One region of the Acidovorax sp. FG42 genome, then DNA from elsewhere that is predicted to be linked to it. Evidence: predicted binding sites of a transcription regulator. Region 1 holds the regulator's gene; the other holds the start of a gene.
What was found. The regulator FNR, encoded in region 1, switches genes on or off when oxygen is low (the NO sensors DNR and NnrR bind a similar motif). The targets are predictions, from matches to a motif close to TTGATNNNNATCAA.
Positions count from the first base shown of each region.

Region 2: ACODSM_RS17370 (3-hydroxybenzoate 6-monooxygenase) is a predicted target of FNR. The motif match lies at 6,584-6,597, and genes of this name have one in related genera.

Region 1 is NZ_JBMDJM010000014.1:75,549-86,153, reverse strand. Features, by position in the region: gene ACODSM_RS15385 (EAL domain-containing protein) at 1-2,402, opposite strand, end outside; gene ACODSM_RS15380 (cyclic di-GMP phosphodiesterase) at 2,399-3,703, opposite strand; gene ACODSM_RS15375 (sulfite exporter TauE/SafE family protein) at 3,925-4,650, opposite strand; gene hemN (oxygen-independent coproporphyrinogen III oxidase) at 4,656-6,038, opposite strand; gene fnr (fumarate/nitrate reduction transcriptional regulator Fnr) at 6,228-6,950, shown strand; gene ACODSM_RS15360 (hypothetical protein) at 7,052-7,348, opposite strand; gene ACODSM_RS15355 (FixH family protein) at 7,404-7,682, opposite strand; gene ccoG (cytochrome c oxidase accessory protein CcoG) at 7,747-9,192, opposite strand; gene ccoP (cytochrome-c oxidase, cbb3-type subunit III) at 9,285-10,199, opposite strand; gene ACODSM_RS15340 (CcoQ/FixQ family Cbb3-type cytochrome c oxidase assembly chaperone) at 10,224-10,361, opposite strand; gene ccoO (cytochrome-c oxidase, cbb3-type subunit II) at 10,378-10,605, opposite strand, start outside.
Region 2 is NZ_JBMDJM010000017.1:98,857-109,461, forward strand. Features, by position in the region: gene ACODSM_RS17345 (CoA-acylating methylmalonate-semialdehyde dehydrogenase) at 1-1,261, opposite strand, end outside; gene ACODSM_RS17350 (Bug family tripartite tricarboxylate transporter substrate binding protein) at 1,525-2,580, opposite strand; gene maiA (maleylacetoacetate isomerase) at 2,647-3,285, opposite strand; gene ACODSM_RS17360 (fumarylacetoacetate hydrolase family protein) at 3,301-4,008, opposite strand; gene ACODSM_RS17365 (cupin domain-containing protein) at 4,093-5,226, opposite strand; gene ACODSM_RS17370 (3-hydroxybenzoate 6-monooxygenase) at 5,291-6,493, opposite strand; gene ACODSM_RS17375 (MarR family winged helix-turn-helix transcriptional regulator) at 6,620-7,102, shown strand; gene ACODSM_RS17380 (LysR family transcriptional regulator) at 7,107-8,009, shown strand; gene ACODSM_RS17385 (NUDIX hydrolase) at 8,137-8,622, shown strand; gene ACODSM_RS17390 (YiiD C-terminal domain-containing protein) at 8,730-9,182, shown strand; gene ACODSM_RS17395 (EF-hand domain-containing protein) at 9,353-9,925, shown strand; gene ACODSM_RS17400 (sensor histidine kinase) at 9,959-10,605, opposite strand, start outside.

The sequences.
Region 1 (10,605 bases):
AAGGGCTTGCTCAGCAGGGCGCGGAACCGGTCGGCCGGCAGCCCGGGCGCGCACAAAAAGCCCTGGTAGTGCTCGCACTGCATTTGCTGCAGCACCGCCTGCTGGGTTTCAGTCTCCACCCCTTCAGCCACCACTTCGATGTGCATGGCACGGCCCATGCTGATGATGGCGCTGACAATGGCCCGGTCGCCGTCGTCGTCGGGCAGACCACGCACAAAAGACTGGTCGATCTTGAGCTTGTGGATGGGGAGTTTTTTCAAATAGGCCAGGCTCGAATAGCCGGTGCCGAAATCGTCGATCGCCAGGCCGATGCCCAGGTCCGCCAACACGCGCAGACGCTGCTCCATCTCCTGCGCGTCCTGCAGCAGGATGGTTTCCGTCAGCTCCAGTTCCAGCAAGGTGGGTGGCAACTGGTGCACCGCCAAGAGGCGCGTGATGCGGTCCACAAAGTCGGGCTGGCGAAACTCCAGCGCTGAAACGTTCACAGAAATCATGATGGGCGAGCCGCTGTGCATCCAGAGTGCGGCCTCGCGCACCGCCTGCTCCATCACCCAGGCGCCCAGTGTCACGATGTAGCCCGATTCTTCCGCCAGCGGAATGAACACTGCAGGGGATACCGCGCCAAACTCGGGGTCCGTCCAGCGCAGCAGCGCCTCGGCCCCGGTGATGCGCCCGGTCGCCATATTGACCTGGGGCTGGTAGTGCACGGCCATGCGCTGCAAACCCAGCGCCTGGCGCATGGCGTGCTCCATCTGCATGCGCGCGAGCAGGTTGGCGTTCATCTGCGGCTGGTAAAAGCCGTAGCTGCCGCGCCCACGCTCCTTGACCCGGTACATCGCGGTGTCGGACTGCTTGATCAGGTCGTCCAACGTAGCGCCATCCTGCGGGTACAGCGCAATGCCGATACTGCACTGGATCGAGAAGCCCATGCTGTCGAGCATGAAGGGCTTGAGCATGTCGTCCAGAATCCGGCGCGCCACACTTTCGGCCACCGATGCATCCCCCCCATGCAGGTAGATGACAAATTCATCCCCGCCCAGACGGCACAGCATGTCGGTTTGCCGCAAGCAGGTCTGCAGGCGTTCAGCCACCAGCTGCAGCACCCGGTCTCCAAAAGGGTGGCCCAGGGAGTCATTGATGATCTTGAAGCGGTCCATGTCCAGGAACAGGATCGCAAAGCCGGTGTCGCTCTGGCGCGCCCCCTGGATGGCGGTATCCACGCGTTGCGAGAGCAGCAAACGGTTGGGAAGACCTGTCAGTGCGTCGCTGTAGGCCAGCTCTTCAATGCGCTTTTGCGCGGCATGCTGCAGCGTCAGGTCGCGCATGAAGCCGATGCTCTGCACCAGCCGCCCTTCGTCATCACGCAGGGCCACCCACGACAGCTGCACCGCGCAGTAAGCGCCGTTGTCACGGGGCAGCCACAACTCCCCCTCCCAGAAGCCATCCTTGGCCCAGCCCTGCAGCACCTGCTCCATGAAGGAGGCGTCCGAGCCTCCTCCAAAAAGCGAGGCAGCCACACAGCCTTCAAAACCCTTGGCCGTAGGGCCGACCAGCCGCTCACACCCGGGGTTCATCCGCATGATGCGGTGCTGACTGTCGGCGATGAAGATCGCATCCAGGCTGGACTCAAACACGCGCGCGGCCAAGCGCAGGCTGGCTTGTGTCTCAGTCTGCCGGGTGATGTCCCGGAACGAATACACACGGCCCACCGCACGGCCCTGGCTGAACTGCGGCACCGTGCGCATCTCCAGCACCACGCCGTTGCGCAGCTCGACAATGTCGGTGCTCTCCTGCATGGGTTCGCGGTCGATGGCTGCCAGGCGCTCGGCATAGAAGCGGGGGTCCGACACCTGGTCCGCCATGAAGGCGTACACCGCCGCATCGTCGCGCTCCACCAGCAACTGGCGCGGCAGGTTCCACAGCTGGGCCAGACGCTGGTTGAATGCGCGCACACGGCGATCCAGTCCACACACCAGCATGCCATCAGCGGCAGAATCCAGCGTGGCACGCAGCTCGGACAACAGTGTCTCCAGTTCACGCTCAGTGGTCTCCTGGAGGCTGCGGTCCAGCATGGTCAGCAGCAGCACCGTACTACCACCCTCCCCCCAAGGCACACGCCGGACACAACGTTGCACCGGCACCAAGCTGCCATCAGCACGCAGCAAACTGGTATGGGCAGTCACGCCCTGCGCAATCACATCGACTGGCTCCGACCAGAACGCCAGCTCCTGGGGCGTGCTGGCCAAGTCCAGCACAGACCGCCCTCGCATGGCGGCGGCAGACAACCCGGTGAGGCGCGCGGCGCCTGCGTTGGCTTGCAGGATGTGTTGGCTGGCCTCATCCAGGAGCCACACGGCCTCCTGCAGGCCATCCAGCCACCCGAGCGATTGGAGATCGTTCACGCCGCAGCCTCGTCAGGGCCGGGACTGACCGCTCGCTCAAAAAAGTAACAGATCCGCTGTCGGGGTGACAGGTAGTCCAGCGCGTCACGCGGCAGTTGTGCGGGCTTAAGGCTGCGCCGTATGCCCAGTTCAGGGACAGTTTCCAGATCCAGGATCGGCGCTTCATCCTTGGGTACGCGCGGGTCGTGCACGATGACCTTGGGCCGCAACGGCCGCGACGAGTTGACCGAGGCCACGATGGCATACCGGTCATTGACCAATTGCACGATGGAACCGGGCGGGTAGACCCCCATCATGCGAATGAAAGCCCCCAGGACCACCGAATCAAAACGGGCCTTGAGCTGGGCAAAGATGACGGAAAGCGCCTCGTGGGGCGTCAGCGCCGTCACCCCCATCGCCGGGTTGCACATACGGTCGTACTGGTTGACCAGCGCCAGGACCTGGCTCATGCGCCCCAGATCGGGCCCCTTCAGACGCTGCGGAAAACCACTGCCATCGCACATTTCGTGGTGACGCGCCACGGCCGTCAGCACGGCATCCGCAAACCCCATGCGTTTGGCCAGGGCAACGGATTCCGCCACGTGGGTCTCGTAGCGTGTGCGCTCCATCGGGATCATGGACGGGGTGGGCTGGCGCAGATTGGGCGGCAGCTTGAGCTTGCCGATGTCGTGGATCAATGCGGCCACACCCAGATCGTGCAGCTCCTCGCTCTTCATGCCCAGGGATCGCCCCAGCAGCAGCGAAATCACCATCACATTGATCGGATGCAATCCGTTGCGCTCGCCCACGCCCTCGGACAGCAGCCGAATGACAGAGTCGCCGTTTTCCAGCAGTTCGGTAACACACCCCGAAACCAGCGCTTCCCCCTTGGCCCTGGCCTGGTCGGGGTGCTCGGAAACCGTGCGCTCCATGGACTGGTACTGACGGGTGGCTTCTGAGAAACGCTGATTGCAGGCGGCCAAGGCCCGGTTTTGTGCTTCCAGCAGCTCACGGCGACGCTGCGCCTCGGGGTCCACGACAGTGGCCGTCCCAGGCCCGGGCGCATCCAGGCCGTTGGGCGGTGGGGCTGTCATCTCGGGCACGCTCCAGGCAGCAGGCACCAGCTCCTGCAGTTCTGGATCGCTCTTTTTGGGGACGTAACGTACCTCGGTCAACCCCAGCTCGCGCAAGGTGGCGATCTGTTCCGACGACGCCACCCGGAAACTGCTGGTCGGGAACGGATGGTGCATCCAGCCCACGTCGAGCTGGATGTACATGCCGACACGCAGTTGGCTGATGTCGATGAGGATGGATGAGTTCACGTCAGGCGCACGATACATGGCGACATCAATGCCACCAATAGTTACGCAGATTATCACCAGTTCCAGTGACGTGGCGAAGAACCGGCAGACCGCGCAGCGATCCGGCAACACTTGGCAGAAATCGGGCCTGACTGGAGCACTGCAGCCCCCTGGGCTGAGGCATCGCCCCGCTTGGAACCACCGGGCGATTAAGGGTGACAGGACAAATCAGCGCCGCCCGCTCAGCGACACCAGAGCGATGGCTTGTAAATGAGATCCATCCACAATGCCCAGGCAGCGACCGCGCACAGCATGGCGCCTGCGGCCCTCGTGCCCCACTGAGCTCGCGCAAGATTCAGGCGATTGCGAAGGCTGCTCCAAGCCCAGGGGCCGCCCACCAGCCAGACCCCGCTGCCCACGGCAAACAGGGCCATGGTCAGGGCCCCCTCCAGTGGCCCTCCACTGAGCGCCGCGACCAACAGGGCCGAGTAGAGCAACCCGCAAGGCATCAGGGCCCACAGGACCCCCGCCGCCATCACGCCGCCTGGCGCTCCGACCAGCGGTCGAACACGCGCCCACACGGAGCGGCCAGCCTGTTCCACCCAGGCGGGCTGGCGCGACTGCACCATCATCATGAGCCCCCAGGCCATCACTGCCACGTGCATCAGCGTCCAGGCGGGACGCAACGCAGTGGTCTGCTGGGTCAGCCATGCCAGACTGTCCATGGCCATGGCTGCCAGTGCCCCGGCGCTGGCATAGCCCACCAGGCGCCCCGCATGAAAGGCCACGGTGCGCTGCAGTACGCCGCCACGCGGCGCCCAGCGCACCACCCGCTCGGCACTGCCCTCCGCCAGTGGCGCGCCGCCCTGCCCCACGAGCGCTCCACAGGGCGCGGAGCACATGGCCAGGCAGTGGGACCCGCCAGCGAGTCCCATGAGCAGAGCAGTCCAGCCGACCGTGGCAAGCATAGGTATCAGATGATGCGCGAAAACCGGGCGCGGTTGCGGTCTGCCTGCAGATAGCGGTCAAAAACCATGGCGATGCCCCGCACGAAGAACCAACCGGTCGCAGTCACTTCAATGCCCTCTGGCCCAACGCGCACCAGCCCTTGCTCCTGCATGCCCTCCAATTGGGCCAACTCCGCCGCGAAATACTGGCGGAAGTCGATCAGCCATGCCTGCTCCATCGGCTCGAACAGCAGTTCCCCCTGGCACATCAGGGCCATGATGGCCGCACGGCGCACCAGGTCGTCGCGCGTGAGCGCCAGCCCCCGCACCACGGGCAACCGCCCCTGGTCCAGAAAGTCGTAGTACTCATCCAGCGTCTTGGAGTTCTGGCTGTAGGTTGCCCCCACACGGCCAATGGCCGATACGCCCAGGCCGATCAAATCGCAGTCCGGCTGCGTGCTGTAGCCCTGGAAATTGCGGTGCAGGCGCCCCTGGCGCTTGGCCACGGCCAGGGCGTCGGTGGGCAGCGCAAAGTGGTCCATGCCCACGTACACGTAGCCAGCATCCATGAAGGCATCGAGCGAGCGCGACAACATGGAGAGCTTGCTCCCGCCCGTGGGCAACTCCGCAGAGATGATGCGACGCTGTGGCTTGAAACGCTCTGGCAGGTGCGCATAGGCATACAGGGCGATGCGGTCAGGCCGCAGTTGCGCCACCTGGGCCAGCGTGCGGTCAAAAGACTCGGGCGTCTGGCGCGGCAGGCCGTAGATCAGATCCACGTTCACCGAGTCAAAGCCCAACGAACGCGCAGACTCAACCAGCGCAAACACCTGTTCGGCAGGCTGGATGCGGTGCACAGCCTTCTGCACTTCGGCATCAAAGTCCTGCACGCCAAAACTCAGCCGGTTAAAACCCAGTTCAGCCAACAGTGCAAGACGCTCTGCATTGACGGTGCGAGGGTCCACCTCGATCGAGTATTCCCCCCCAGGCGCCAGCGTGAAGCTGCGCTTGAGCATGGCCATCAGCTCCCGCAGGCCCGCATCGGAGAGGAAGGTGGGTGTGCCTCCCCCCAGGTGCAGTTGACTCACCACCTGTCCTACGCCACAGTGCGCCGTGTGCAGGTCGATCTCGCGGCTCAAGTAGCGCAAGTAGACCTCGGCGCGGTCATGGTGCTTGGTGATGATCTTGTTGCAGGCGCAGTAGTAGCACAGGGATTCGCAAAACGGGATGTGCACGTACAGGGACAGCGGCATGGCCTTGGCCAGCGTGCCCGAGCGGCGCTGTTGCAGCGCCAGCACATAGTCTTCCTGACCAAACGCCTCCACGAAACGGTCGGCCGTTGGATAGGATGTATAGCGGGGCCCTGGCACGTCAAAGCGGCGCAGAAGGTCTGGCGAAACAGCAGTCATGGGGAAATTTCCTTGCGTACACCTTGACTGTGCCGTAGGCTCTGGGACATGTCCTTGACCTGCATCAAGTGAACCCGCAAGCGATACGGCGACAATTTGATGAAGGTCAGCCGCTTGCCCGCGCTCTGTATTCAGGTTCGTGTACGGCAAGCGCGATATGCTTGACCGCTAACCCAAGCCCATGTGTCTATGAACCCGCTCACCATCAAAGTCGCCTGCTCCAACTGCAACCTCCGCGAGCTGTGCATGCCCGTGGGCTTGAACGAAGAGCAACTGCAGCGCATTGACGAGGTCGTTGCTGTCCGCCGCAAGGTCAAGCGCGGCGGCACGCTGTTTCGCAATGGCGAGTCCTTCACGTCCTTGTACGCCATCCGCACCGGTTTTTTCAAGACCTGTGTGGCCACCGAAGACGGTCGCGACCAGGTCACGGGCTTTCAGATGGCGGGGGAGATCATCGGGCTGGACGGCATCGTGAATGACCACCACACCTGTGACGCGGTGGCCCTGGAAGATGCCGAGGTCTGCGTCATGCCTTTCGACCGCATCGAAGAACTGTCCCGCGAAGTCACGGCCCTGCAGCACCACGTGCACAAGATCATGAGCCGCGAGATCGTGCGCGAACATGGTGTGATGCTGCTGCTGGGCAGCATGCGTGCCGAGGAGCGCCTGGCGGCCTTCTTGCTCAACCTGGTGCAGCGCCTGCATGCACGGGGCTTCTCGCAATCAGAACTGGTGTTGCGCATGACGCGCGAAGAGATCGGCAGCTACCTGGGCCTCAAACTTGAAACAGTGAGCCGCACCTTCTCCAAATTTGTGGAAGAAGGCATCGTGGAAGTCAAACAGCGCCATGTGCGCATCCTTGACACCGATGCCCTGCGACGCATTGTGAACAGCCAGCAGACCTGCCACTGAGTACGGCCCCTCGTCGGCTGAGGGTCTGGGCGGTACAAAAGCCCTACGGTCCCTTCTAAAACGGCATGCAGCGCATGCCCGCATGAACCGGCGAAAAAGGCTCAGGAGCAAGACGACGATGTCTTGCGGCAATCGTCAGGGCGCTCCCCGTCGGGCACGGGACAGCGGTTGACCTCAAACGGGGACATGGACAGTAGCGTGGTCAATGCGCTGGTGGCCATGGTGATGGCCCAGAACACAAAAAATGCGAGGGTGTACACCCCCTGCCTCGACAGCGCCAGAGGCTGCCCGAACCAGTGCAGGTCCTGGGGGTCCACCATGGCAAAAACCAGCATCTCCAGCACACCCGCCATCAAAAAGGCGGGCCATGCAATCCACATCAGGCGTTGCGTCCACATATAGGTTCTGTCTCCTGGTGCTGCCGGGGTCGCCAGGGTGTGCGACCCTGGGGTTTCAGCGTGGTTGGTCTTGCACAGGGGTGGCCGCATGGTTGCGGGCCTTGAGGGCCGGCGCCAGACTCTTTTCCGGCGCCACCAGTGTCTTGTTGATTTCGATGCCTTGGCGGTAGTAGTCCTCCGCCACCACGGGGTCGGGCCGCGAAATCGCTAGCCACAGCGTCACAAAGCCCGCCACGATCACGATCAGAGGCCCGGCAATCACCAGCCACACATGGCCAAACTTCCACCAGGGTACGGTTACCGCCTGGGTTGCAATGGCAGGGTTTGAAGACATGGTGCTTTACTCCTCAACAATATCGGTCAAAGTGCGGCCCCGAAGGGCCCCACCGGAATACCGCTCAGCGCGGTACAAGGAACACGGATTTCTCCGTGACATGGGCCGCTGCTCCTACGGCCTGCACATCAAACTGAACGGCATGCGACCCGGGCGTAGCGGAACCATAGGGAATCTGCAAACGCACGGCCACCCAGCGAGACTCTGCCGCGCCAATGTCCACTTCAGCCTCGGAAGCCACTTCGAGACCCTCCAGGCCCCGCGCACTGATGCGATAACGCTGCTCGCCCTCGGTGGCATTCATGATCTGCAGCCGGTAAATGTTCTCCAGCTTGCCACCCGCCACGATGCGCGAGAGCGCAGCGCGGTCCCGCACCACATCCACCTTCAGCGGTGTGCGCACCACCAGGCTGGCCAACATGGCCACGCAAAGGCTTACCAGCACGGCGCTGTAGATCAGCACGCGGGGGCGCAGCACGCGGCGCAACATCTGCGACTGCGTCCAGTGCTTGGCAACGCCGTTCTGGGTCGAATAGCGGATGAGCCCACGCGGGTACTGCATCTTGTCCATCACGGTATTGCAGGCGTCCACGCACAAGCCGCAGCCGATGCATTCGTACTGCAAACCCTTGCGGATGTCGATGCCCACGGGACAGACCTGCACACACAGCGAGCAATCGATGCAGTCACCCAAGCCCTGGGCTTTGTAGTCGATGTTCTTCTTGCGTGGGCCACGCTGCTCGCCACGTTCAGGGTCGTAGGTAACGATCAAAGTGTCCTTGTCAAACATCGCGCTTTGAAAACGCGCATAAGGGCACATGTACTTGCAGACCTGCTCGCGCATGAAGCCCGCATTGCCATAGGTGGCAAAACCGTAGAACAGCACCCAGAAAATCTGCCAGCTGCCCTGGAACGCCAGCAGCTCGCTGCCCAGCTCGCGAATGGGGACGAAGTACCCCACAAAAGTGAACCCGGTCCACAGGGCCACCGCGATCCACACCACTTGCTTGAAAAACTTCTTGCGGATCTTCTCGAACGTCCAGGGGCCGTTGTCCAGGCGGAGCCGGGCACTGCGATCGCCTTCGATCTTGTGCTCGATCCACATGAACATTTCGGTGTACACCGTCTGCGGGCACGCAAAGCCACACCACAGACGCCCGGCCACTGCGGTGAACAGGAACAGTGACAACGCCGAAATGATCAGAAGGCCGGTGAGGTAGATGAAATCCTGCGGATACAGCACCAGACCAAAGATGTAGAACCTGCGAGCCCCCAGGTCAAACAGCACCATCTGGCGCTGGCCCCACTCAAACCACGGCAACCCGTAAAACACCAGCTGCGTAAGAAACACCATGCCCCAGCGCCAGCGCGCAAACAGGCCGCTGATGGAACGCGGGTAGATCTTCTTTTGCGCTTCGTACAGCGAGATGATCTCGCCCGCAGACGACGCATCTGCCGCGACTGGCGTAATCGGGATGACCTTGCGAGCCGGCTCGCTGGGTGTGCTCATGGTGTCGCTTTGTGAACGGAATTAAGGCGTAAAAGGGGTGCCTTCAAACGGAAACCCGGGCAGTGCGTCTCACGCACCGCCCGGCAGCCAGGTCAGCGTGCAGCCACCTGCTTGTTCGACAGGCCCCACACATAGGCAGAGAGTACGCCGATCTGCGCCTCGGTCAACTTTTCGGCCTGTGCAGGCATCTGGTTGACCTTGCCGTTGTTGATCATGGCGGTGATGGCGGCCTCGCCCCAGCCATGCAGCCAGATGTCATCGGTCAGGTTAGGCGCGCCCAGCGCCTGGTTGCCCTTGCCGTCCATGCCGTGGCAGGCTGCGCAGGCAGCAAACTTGGCCTTGCCCAGCGATGCGCGCAGCGAGTCATGGGGGCTGCCCGACAGGCTCAGCACGTAGTGCGACAGGTTACGCACGTCTTCCGGGGAGCCCACTGCGGCTGCCATGGGAGGCATGTTGCCGATGCGGCCCTTCTCCAGCGTCTCGCGGATCTTCTCGGGCGTGCCGCCGTGCAGCCAGTCGTTGTCCGTCAGGTTTGGAAAGCCCTTGCTGCCTCGCGCATCCGAGCCGTGGCACTGTGCGCAGTTGTTCATGAACAAACGCTCGCCTATCGCGTGGGCCTGGGGGTCGGCGGCTACGTCTTCAGGCTTCATGGAGGCAAAGCGTGCGTATAGCGGCTCCAGCTCCGTCTTGGCCTTGGCCATTTCGGCTTCGTACTCGCCCTTCTGCGTCCAGTTGAGCTTGCCGGTGAAGCTGCCCAGGCCTGGATAGGCGGCCAGGTAGCCCAGACCAAAGACGATGGTGATGACAAACAGCCACACCCACCAGCGCGGCAGGGGGTTGTTCATCTCGACCAGGTCCTCATCCCAAACGTGGCCGGTGGTGTTGTCGGAGGTGGCCACCACCTTCTTGCGGCCCGCCATCCAAAGCAGGATGCCGCAGGCGATGATGCCGACCAGGGTCAGCGTGGTCACAAAGACCGACCAGAAATTGCTGGTGAAGTCACTCATGGGGTGTTCTCGTTCTGGTGAAGGTCAATCTGTCTCGAAAGGCAGCTGGGCTGCCTCGTCGAACCGGGCCTTGTTGCGGCCTCGGTAGGCCCAGACCCAGATGCCAATGAAGCAGGCCATCGATGCCAGGGTGGCGACGATGCGCATGGTGGTGATGTCCATGGGATATCTCCTTTGCTTACTTGAGCGCACGGCCCATGACTTGCAGGTAGGCGATGAGCGCATCCTGCTCCGTCTTGCCCTTGACCTCGCCCGCCGCAGCCGTGATCTGCTCGTCGGTGTAAGGCACGCCCACGGTGCGCAGGGCCTTCATGCGGGGCGCCATCACTGCGGGGTCCACCTGGTTCTTTTCAAGCCAGGGGTATGCGGGCATGTTGGACTCGGGCACCACATCGCGGGGGTTGTT
Region 2 (10,605 bases), on a different contig from region 1:
TGCCGTTGCCGTTGGGGTTGCTGTTGATGAATTCGATGGCTTCGTCAATGTCGGCAGCGGCCGACAGGCACAGCACAGGGCCAAAGATTTCCTGGTCGTAGATGGCCATGCCGGGCTTGACGCCGCTGAACACCGTGGGGCCCACAAAGTTGCCTTTTTCGTAGCCGGCCACCTGGGGCTTGCGGCCGTCCAGTTCCAGCTTGGCGCCATCGGCAATGCCGCGCTCGATCAGGCCTTCCACACGCGACAGTGCAGCGCACGACACGACCGGACCCACGTCCGTACCCTTTTCCACACCAGCGCTCACCTTGAGCGTCTTGGCCTTTTCGACCAGCTCGGGAATCCACTTTTGTGCCTCGCCCACCAGCACCACCACCGACAGCGCCATGCAGCGCTGGCCTGCGGCGCCGAAGGCGGCACCGGCCAGGGCGTTCAGGGTTTGTTCCTTGTTGGCATCGGGCATCACGATGGCGTGGTTCTTGGCGCCCATCATGCATTGCACGCGCTTGCCGTTCAGGCTGGCGCGGTTGTACACGTGCGTGCCCACCTTGGTGGAGCCCACAAAGCTGATCGCCTTGATGTCCTTGTGGTCGCAGATGGCGTTCACGGCCATCTCGCCGCCATGCACCACGTTCAGCACGCCGGGCGGGATGCCGGCTTGCAGCGCCAGTTCGCACAGGCGCATGGTCACCATGGGGTCTTGCTCGGAGGGCTTGAGCACGAAGGTGTTGCCCGTGGCAATCGCCATGGGGAACATCCACAGCGGGATCATGGCGGGGAAGTTGAAGGGGGTGATGCCTGCGCACACGCCCAGGGGCTGCAGCAGGGTGTAGGTGTCCACGCCGCCGGCCACGTTGTTGGCCAGCTCGCCCAGTTGCAGGTTGCCGATGCTGGCCGCGTGTTCGACCACTTCGAGGCCACGGAACACGTCGCCTTCGGCGTCCGGCAGGGTCTTGCCTTGTTCGGCCGTCAGGATGGCAGCCAGCTCGGCCATGTTTTCACGGATGAGCTGCTGGTACTTGAGGAAGATGCGGGCGCGGGTGCCGATGGGGGTCTTCTTCCAGGTTTTGAACGCTTCCTTGGCCGAGGCCACGGCGGCATTGATTTCGTCCTGCGTGGCAAAGGGCACGCGGGCCAGCACCTCTTGCGTGGCCGGGTTCACCACGTCGCGCCATTCGGTGGTCTTGGATTCGACGAACTGGCCGCCGATCAACAGCTTGACGGTGGGGGCCAGCACGGCCTGGGAAGTGGGTGCGTTCATGGGGTGTGTCTCCTGGAAAAAATGCGTGCAGGGATGCGGCGAGGTGCCTCGAACTGCGCCATGTTATCTGTGCGAAATTGCTGGTGCAATAGAGAAAATTGCACTTTGTTTTTGCATATTTGCACATCGTTAGCCTGCTTGTGCGGCCCCCATGGCACAGCGCCCGCCTGGGGCCTTGTCCCCGCGTCCGTATGTGCGGTGCAAGGCCCCAGGCGGGCGCGAGGGTCATTCGGCAGGTTGTGCAGACGCAGGGCCCCTGGCGGTCACTCCAGGCTGATGTTGGCTTTCTGGATCAGCAGCTTGTACTGCTCGGACTTGACCCCGGCCTGGCGCTGGATTTCTTCGACCGACCACGACAGGGGCTCGAACGCAAAGGTGTTGAATTTCTCGCGCACTTCGGGCTCTTGCAGCACTCTCAGCACATCGGCGTGGATCTGGGCGCGCACCGGTGCGGGCACGCCTTTGACGGCCAGCAGGGACACGAACGAGTTCACGTCCACCTGCGCGGGGCCACCGGCCTCGGCCAGCGTGGGCACATCGGGCAGCTGCGCAATGCGGCGCGGGCCCGCCACCGCCAGGTAGCGGATCTTGCCGGCCTTGTAGATGCCATGGCTGGACGGAATGCTGGCCAGGCTCCAGGCCGGGTCGCCATTGGCGACCGAGGTGAACAGCTGGCTGACCTCGCGGAACGGCACATGGGTCATCTGTGTGCCGTCCACCAGGTCCAGCCACTCACCGCCCAGATGCCCTGGGCTGCCCACGCCCCACGAGCCGTAGCTCACCGCGCCCTGGCCCTTCTTGGCGGCCGCAATCAGGTCGCCCATGTTCTTCCAGGGCGACTGCGTGGGCACGGCGACCAGGAACGGTGTGCGGAACAGCGGCGCCACCGGGTCAAAAACCTGCAACGTCTGGAAGTTGCGTTGCTTGTACAGGTGGGGCAGGGCGGACAGGTGTTCGCTGTCCAGCTGCAGCAGGGTGTGGCCGTCCGGCGCGCCACGGCGCGCGGCTTCGATGGCGATGAAACCGCCGCCGCCGGGGCGGTTGTCCACCGTCACGCTTTGCTTCCAGGCCACCGACAGCTTGTTGGCCACCAGGCGCAGCACAGCATCGGGCCCGCTGCCGACGGCGAAGGCGGTGACCACGGTGACCGGCTTGCTGGGAAAGGCGGGCGCACTGCCCTGGGCCCAGGCCAGGCCGGTGGCGCTGGCGCCGCCCAGCAGCAGGGCTGCGGTGGCGAGGGTGCGGCGGCGCAGGCCGCGCTGCTTGAGCCTGACGGCGTTTAGGTGGGGCGCCGAAGTGGCGGATGGGAAGGTGGGCATGGTTTGTCTCCTGGTTGTAGTGATGAATGCGGGTGTGCCGGTGGTGGCTGCGGTGTCGGGGCCGCGTCAGGCGTCTGGCTGGACCGCAGGGGCGGCGCGGGCAAAGGCGGGTAGCTCGGCGCAGGCGGCATCCACTGCGCGGATGAGCGGCCAGGCGGCCATGTCCACGCCAAAGCGGCGGGCGCTTTCGACCTGCGGAATCAGGTACACGTCGGCCAGGCTGGGCGCGCCGCCATAGCAGTAGCTGCCGCGCGTGGTGTCTTGGGCCAACAGGGCTTCGATGGCGTCAAAACCGGCGGTGATCCAGGTGGCGCACCAGGCGTTGATGGCGGCCTCGTCCGCGCCGAACTGCTTGCGCAGGGTTTGCAGGATGCGGCGGTTGTTGATGGGGTGCACATCGCAGCCCACGATGGCAGCCAGTGCGCGCACCTGGGCGCGGGCCAGCGGGTCGGCAGGCAGCAGCGCGGGCGTGGGATAGCGCTCCTCCAGCCACTCGATGATGGCGGGTGACTGGATCAGCACCTGGCCGTTGTCGATCTCCAGCGCCGGCACCAGGCCCTGCGGGTTGATGGCCTTGAACGGTGCTTCGGCCTGCTCATCCACGCGCAGGTCCACGGGCACGTAGTCGGGCGTGAGGCCCTTGACGTGGAGCGCGATGCGCAGGCGGTGCGAGGTGCCGCTGCGGAAAAAGCTGTAGAGCTTCATGGGGCGGTCCTCGGTTTATGCGGGTTGGCCCACGGTCAGCGCGATTTCGCCCACTCCCTCCACGCGGCCGGTGATGTGGTCGCCGGGCACCACGGCGCCCACACCTTCGGGCGTGCCGGTGTAGATCAGGTCGCCGGGCTGCAGGTGGTAGAACAGGGAGAGGTCGGCAATGATCTCGCGGATGTTCCAGATCAGCTTGTCCACGTTGGACTGCTGCTTGACCGCGCCGTTGACCGACAGCTCGATCACTCCGGACTCGATCACCTGGCCCGGCATGGGCACGACCTCGCTCGCCACGGAGGATTGCTCCACGTCCTTGCCCAGGTCCCAGGGGCGGCCCTTGTCGCGCGCCACCAGTTGCAGGTCGCGGCGGGTCATGTCGAGGCCGCAGGCGTAGCCGTAGATGTACTCATGCGCCTGCTCGGCCGGGATGCGGAACCCGGCCTTGCCAATCGCCACGACCAGTTCCATCTCGAAGTGGTAGTTCTGCGTCTCGGGCGGGTAGGCCACGGTGGCGCCAGATTCGGTCAGCGTCTGGGGGGCCTTGGTGAAGTAGAACGGGCGCTCCACGCTTTTGTCCACGGGGCGGCCCATCTCGACAGCATGCGCGTGGTAGTTGCGGCCCACAAAGAACAGGCGGTGGATGGGCAGGCGCTGCGCGCTGCCGCGCACTGGCAACGATTGAACGGGCGGTGGGGTCCAGAGGTAAGAGGTAGCAGTCATCGGGGCTTCCGGTCGAAGAGGAGTGCAGGGCCCACCCGCGTGGACGGGCAGACGCTGCAAGGAATGAATGGGGCGGGGTTGTTGTCAGGCAGGCTCGATTTGTTCGCGCCAGGCATGCACGGCCTCAAAAATCGGTGTGTCGCTGAAGCGAAACAGATCCAGCGAGGGCTGGCCGGCATCGCACTGGGCGGTGAAGGGCTGCCAGGACGGCACCACAAACATGTCCCCACGGCGCACCTGCCACTGGTGGTCTCCCACCTTCACGGTGCCCTGGCCGTCAAACACCTGGAACACGGACGAACCCACCTCGCGGCGCGTGCGGGTAGTGGCGCCGCTGCGCACGCGGTGCATCTCGCAGCGGATGGTGGGCAGCACGTCGCGGCCATTGGTGGGGTTGGTGTAACGCACGGCAGCGTGGCCGGGGCTCAGCGTGGCGGGGTGGCCCTCGGCTTCCAGCGCCAGTTGTTCGTTGAGGGCCTTGTCGGTGTCCACCCAGCGGTAGGCCAGCATGGGGGTGACGGGTTGGTCCTGCAGTTGCGATACCGGGCGCAGGCCCGGATGCGCCCACAGGCGTTCGGAGCGTGAGTGCATCGGCGTGATGCGCTCGGCCGGGCTGATGGCGTTGCGCCCCACCTCGAAGAACTGGGACTCGGTGTAGTAGGCGAACGGAATGTCCAGCCCGTCGATCCAGGCCATCGGCTTGTCGGCGGCGTTGTGGTGGGCGTGCCAGTTCCACCCGCCCTGGGGCAGGAAGTCGCCGCGCGACATGCGCACCGAGTCGCCATTGACCACGGTCCACACCCCTTCGCCCTCCACGATGAAGCGGAACGCGTGCTGTGTGTGGCGGTGTTCGGGCGCGTCCTCGCCTGGCATCAGGTACTGGATGGCCGCCCACAGCGTGGGTGTGGCAAATGGTCTGCCGCCCAGGGACGGGTTGGCCAGGGCGATGGCCCGGCGCTCGCCCCCGCGCCCCACGGGCACGATGCGGCCGGCTTCATCGGCCAGCGGCACCAGCCGGTCCCAGCGCCACAGGTGGGCGCTGGCCTTGCTCTGCGGATGGGGGGGCATCAGGTCGCCGATCTGCGTCCACAGCGGCACCAGCATTTCCTGCTCAAAGCCGCGGTACAGCTGTTCCAGCGCGGGGGTGGGCTCGGGCTGGCCGTGGGCCGCCACTGCGGTGAGGCGAACGGGGGACGGTACGGGATCCATCGCGCTCATGGGAATTCCTTGGGTTGAATGTGGGGGAGGGGGGAAGATCGATGGGGCAGGGCGCACGGCTGGCTCAGTCGGCCAGGCAGTTGTCGACCTTCCAGGCATACAGCCACTCCATCGCGTCGTAAAAACGCTCGGGGCTGCGGCCCTTCCAGAGGTCGTTGCGTACCAGGCGCTCCACGCCCTGGGCGTGAAAGATGCGGCCCATTTCGCGGGCCGACAGCACCACGCGTGCCGTGCGGGCAATGCGCGAGCGCTCGTACAGCGACAGCGCCTGGGGGAAGTCGTGTTGGCAGCGCTTGAGAGCCTCGCCCAGCGTCACCGCGTCTTCCAGCGCCATGCAGGCGCCCTGGGCCAGGTACTGCAGGGTGGGGTGGGCGGCATCGCCTAGCAAGGTGGCACGGCCAAACGTCCACTGGCCGATGGGCTCGCGGTCGGCGGTGGCCCAGCGTTTCCAGCTCTTGGGCATGTCGATCAGCTGGTGGGCGCGCGGGCAGCAGTCGCGGTAGTAGCTCTGCACCTCTTCGCGGCTGCCCTCGCGCACGCCCCATTCCTCTTGCTCGCGGCTGTGGAAGGTCACGACCACGTTGTACTGCTCGCCGCCACGCAGCGGGTAGTGCACCAGGTGGTAGTTGGGGCCGACCCAGATGCTGGCGGCGTTCCAGCGCAGGTCTTCGGGGAAGTCGTTCTTTTCCACCACGGCGCGGTACACCACATGGCCCGACACGCGGGCGGCATCGCCGACGTATTGCTGGCGCACGACGGACTTCACGCCATCCGCACCAATCAGGGCCTGGCCCCGGTGCGCCACGCCATGCTGGTCGTACACGGTGACGGTGTCGCCGGTTTGCTCCACGCGCTCGATGCGTGTGCCGGTCAGTGTCTCGATGTTGCCGTGCGCTTTGGCCCCTTCCAGCAGCGAGGTGTGGATGTCTGCGCGGTGGATCACGGCGTACGGGTTGCCAAAGCGCTGGCGAAAAGCCTCGCCCGTGGGGATGCGGCCGACCAGGTGTTCGTCCAGCGCGTCATGCATCACCATTTCGTCGGTGTAGACCGCGCGGGCCCGCGCCAGCTCGCCAATGCCCAGGGCGTCAAACGCGGCAAAAGCGTTGGGGCCCAGCTGGATGCCCGCGCCGATCTCGCCGAGCTGCGGAGCCTGCTCCAGCACCTTGACCGCATAGCCCTGGCGCGCCAGGGCCAGGGCTGCTGCCACGCCACCGATGCCTCCGCCAGCGACCAGGACGGGTGCTGTGGGAGTGTTCAAAACTGTCATTGCCGCTGTCTCCATCCGTTGTGCCACTGACGTGGATCAATAAGCCGTGTACATATAAAAAGTACACTGATGATTAGTGTAGGGCCTAAAATGATCCGCATCAAGATCGGTAGAAACCCTAGATTCATGTCCGTAGAGATCGACAACCTTCCCGGTTTCCATATCCGCCGCCTGCAGCAGATTGCGGTGGCCGTGTTTCTGGAGGAGACGCAGGCCACGGGCATCACCCCTGTGCAATACGCCGCGCTCTATGCCGTGGGGCGCGAGCCGGGCATCGACCAGCGCACGCTGGCGCGCACCATTGGTTTTGACACCTCCACCATCGGCAGCGTGATCGACCGGCTGGAGTCGCGGGGCCTGATGCAGCGCAATGCCCACCCCGAAGACCGCCGCGTGCGGCTGCTGACCCTCACGCCCGAAGGCCAGCGTGTGCTGGAAGAGGTGGAGCCCGGCATGCTGCGCGCGCAGGAGCGCATGCTCGAACCCCTGGCGCCCGAGCAACGCGCGGTGTTCATGGACATGCTGCGCACGCTGGTGCGGGGCAACAACGCCCTCAGCCGTGCGCCCAGCGAGCCGCTGGACGGACGTGCTGCACGGCGCGCCCGGTGACGCCATGGACTGGGACAACCTGCGCTACTTTTTGGAACTGGCCCGCGCCGGCACGCTGGTGGGGGCCGCGCGCCGCCTGGCCGTAGACCACACCACGGTGGCACGCCGCCTGCAGGCGCTCGAAAAGCAGGTGGGCTCCGCCCTGTTTGCGCGCGAGGCCGGCGGCCACCGGCTGACCGAGGCCGGGCGCGCACTGTTGCCCCAGGTCGAGGCCATGGAGGCCGCCTTTCTGGCTGTGGAAAACGCCACACCCGGCGTGCGCCAGGGCCTGCACGGGCTGGTGCGCATCGGCACCACCGAGGGCTTCGGCAACCTGATCCTGGCGCCCCAGCTGGCCCGGTTTGCGCTGGACCACCCCGGCCTGGTGGTGGACCTGCTGGCGCTGCCGCGTTTGGTACACCTGTCGCGCCGCGAGGCGGACATCGTCATCTCGCTGGAACGCCCGGCGCGCGGTGCGGTGGTGGTCGTGAAGCTCACCGACTACGTGCTGCAACTGTATGGAGCGCGCAGCTACCTGCAGCGCCATGCTCCCATCCACACGCCAGACGATCTGCGGGGCCACACCTTCATCAGCTACGTGGACGATCTGCTGTTCAGCAAGGAACTGCAGATTCTGGACGAGCTGCACCGCCCCGCGCACTTCGCGCTGCGCAGCACCAGCATCCTCGCCCAGTACGAAGCCGCCCGCGTGGGGGCGGGGCTGGCAGTGCTGCCCGCCTTTGTGGCGGCGCAAGACCCGTCGCTGGTGCCCGTATTGCCAGGGGTGGCACGCTTTCAGCGCACCTTCTGGATGTCCATGCCGGGCGACAACAAACATGTGGCCCGCATGCAGGCTACCTGGGCGTTTTTGCGCGAAGCGGTGGCGGCGCAGCAAGGGTTGCTATTGCCGCCTGCGGATGGACAGTGAATTGCTTTTGCTACTGTATTAATAGCTGTTTGCGCTTTTGAGGTAAGCGCTAGAGGCCATTTTGGCTTGATATCGGAGGGCAAAGGATGGAAGTGAAGAATCAATCAGGATCTGAGTCTTGAACCCCATGCCACATCCCAGCCCGCTTCGCGTGCGCCAACGCGCAGCGGCGCTGATCCAGAGCGAGGGCCGCGTGCTGCTGCACCGGGTGGTGGGCGACGCTTTCTGGGCGTTGCCCGGCGGTGGCATCGATGCGGGGGAGACGGCGGCACAAGCCCTGGTCCGAGAACTGCAGGAAGAACTGGGCCAGCCCGTGGAGCCCGGCCCGCTGGCCTGTGTGGTGGAAAACTTCTTCACGTACGCTGGCACCGCGTACCACGAGATCGGGCTGTATTTGCACGCTATTCCGCTGCCCGGAAGCCTGTTGTTGTCGCGCCCGGGGCCCTATGCGGGCGTCGAGGGCTCGCGCGCGCTGGAGTTCGCGTGGTTCGGGCCGGACGAGCTGGAGGGCATTGATGTGCGGCCTGCATTTCTGGCGGCGCACCTGCGGCACTGGCTGGTGCACGGAAGGGCTGAGGTCGTGCACATCGTTCACCGTGACCCGGGCTTTTGAAACCGACCCGTTGCGGCGGTGGTAGCCAAGTGCTGCGCTGCACCACGTTGGACGCTGTGCGGCGTTTTGATAGGGTCAGCGCTTGGCACTTTTTAGTGGGAAATCCTGTGACTCCTTCAGAACTGCAAACCTACCTGCACCAACACATCCCCCTGTCCCAAGCCATGCAGATCACCGTGGTGGAGGCATCGTTGCAGCAAGTGGTGCTGACGGCGCCCCTGGCGCCCAACATTAACCACCGCGAAACGGTGTTTGGGGGCAGCGCATCCGCTGTGGCCATTCTGGCGGCCTGGTCGATGCTGCACCTGGGGCTCACCGCTGAGGGGCTGGGCAGCCGGCTGGTGATCCAGCGCAACACCATGGACTACCTCATGCCCATGGACGGTACCTTCACAGCCGTGGCGCTGGCGCCCGCGCGGCCGGCCTGGGAGTCGTTCACCCGCATGATCCGCCGCAAGGGGCTGGGCCGGATCACGCAGGCCGCAGCGCTGCACTACCAGGGGCAGGTGGCGGGGTCGCTCGCTGGCGAGTTTGTGGCCTTTGGCCCAGGCTATGCGTGAAGCGTGAGCAGTGGGGCGCTCTTGCATGAGGGGCCAAACTCGCCCCTTTAGCCCCCGCTGATCCCGCCATTGCCTGGGCGGCAGGCGCGTAACCTTGTGGCCCTGGGCGATGCGGCGGACTCCGGATGGATGGGGTCGCCAATGCGGTCGCCACACAGGAGTTCATGGCGATGTCCCCTCTCATTTCCGGCCTCGCATCGGTGGCGTCGATGATTTTCAATGCAGCCGCCAGCGGCGCGGGCAAGGCGTCTGCGCGGCGTGGGGGCGAGGCGGCAGCGCCCGAGCCCTCGGCCGTGGTCACGCTCAGCCCCGAGGCGCAGACGCTGGCGGGCATGGCGGGGCAGGGCGTGTTGGCTACTCAAGGGACATCTGCGGAAACGGTAGCCGCCGTGGGTCGTTCATCGGGTCAGACCACAGCGGCACTGCCCGGTGGCCGTGCAGCGGGTGCGGTGTCCAAGGACGATTTCCAGGCGCTGCTGACGCGGTTTGGCGCTACCGACGACCAGAAGCAGCAGATCACCGCAGGCTTTGATGCCGACAAGGACGGCGTCATCACCCACGATGAATTCCTCAAGGGTCTTGCGCGCACCAAGGGCCAGCAGGCAACTACCGACCCCTTTGCGCAGGCCGTGCTGCAGGTGATGGACCGTGCGGGCAACGCCGATGGCACCGTGGGCAAGGACGAGTTTGCTGCCCTGTCGTCAGCGTTTGGCCTGGCCGAGCGGCGCACGCACACGGTTTGACTGGACCCTCTGCACTGCAGGGTTCTGGCTCGCTCAGGTCACTTTGGGCAGCGGCAGCAACACCCAGAAGCTGCTGCCCTTGCCCGGCTCGCTCTCCACACCCAGGCTGCCGCCCATGCCCTCGACCAGGCGTTTGCACAGCGCCAACCCCAGCCCGGCGCCCTCGAAGCTGCGGGTGGTCGATCCGTCCACCTGCTCGAACAAGGTGAAGATGCGATGCTGGTCGCCCGCCGCAATCCCGATGCCCTCGTCGGTGACGCGCAGACGCCATACGGTGGAGTCCGGCGTGTCTTGCTCGGTGTGCAGGGCCAGGCGGATAGCGCCTGAGCGGCTGAACTTCACGGCGTTATCCAGCAGGCTGACCAGCACTTGCTGAATGCGCTCGGCATCTCCCACGTGGTGGGCCGTGCTGCCCTCGCCGTCGATGGTCATGAACATTTGCAGCCCCTTTTGGCGCGCCTGCGGCTCCAGCAGCTGCAAGGCATCGGCTGCCAGCTCGGGCAGCGACAGGGGCGCGAACTGAAACGCCACCTGGCGTGTTTCCAGCGCGGCCAGGTCGATGAGGTCGTTGAGCATGCGCGTGAGGCCCGTGGCCGCGTCCATCACGTTGTTCAGGATGGGCTTGAGGCGTTCGTCCTGCGTGCGGTTGCGCACCAGCTCGGTCATGCCCAGGATCAGGG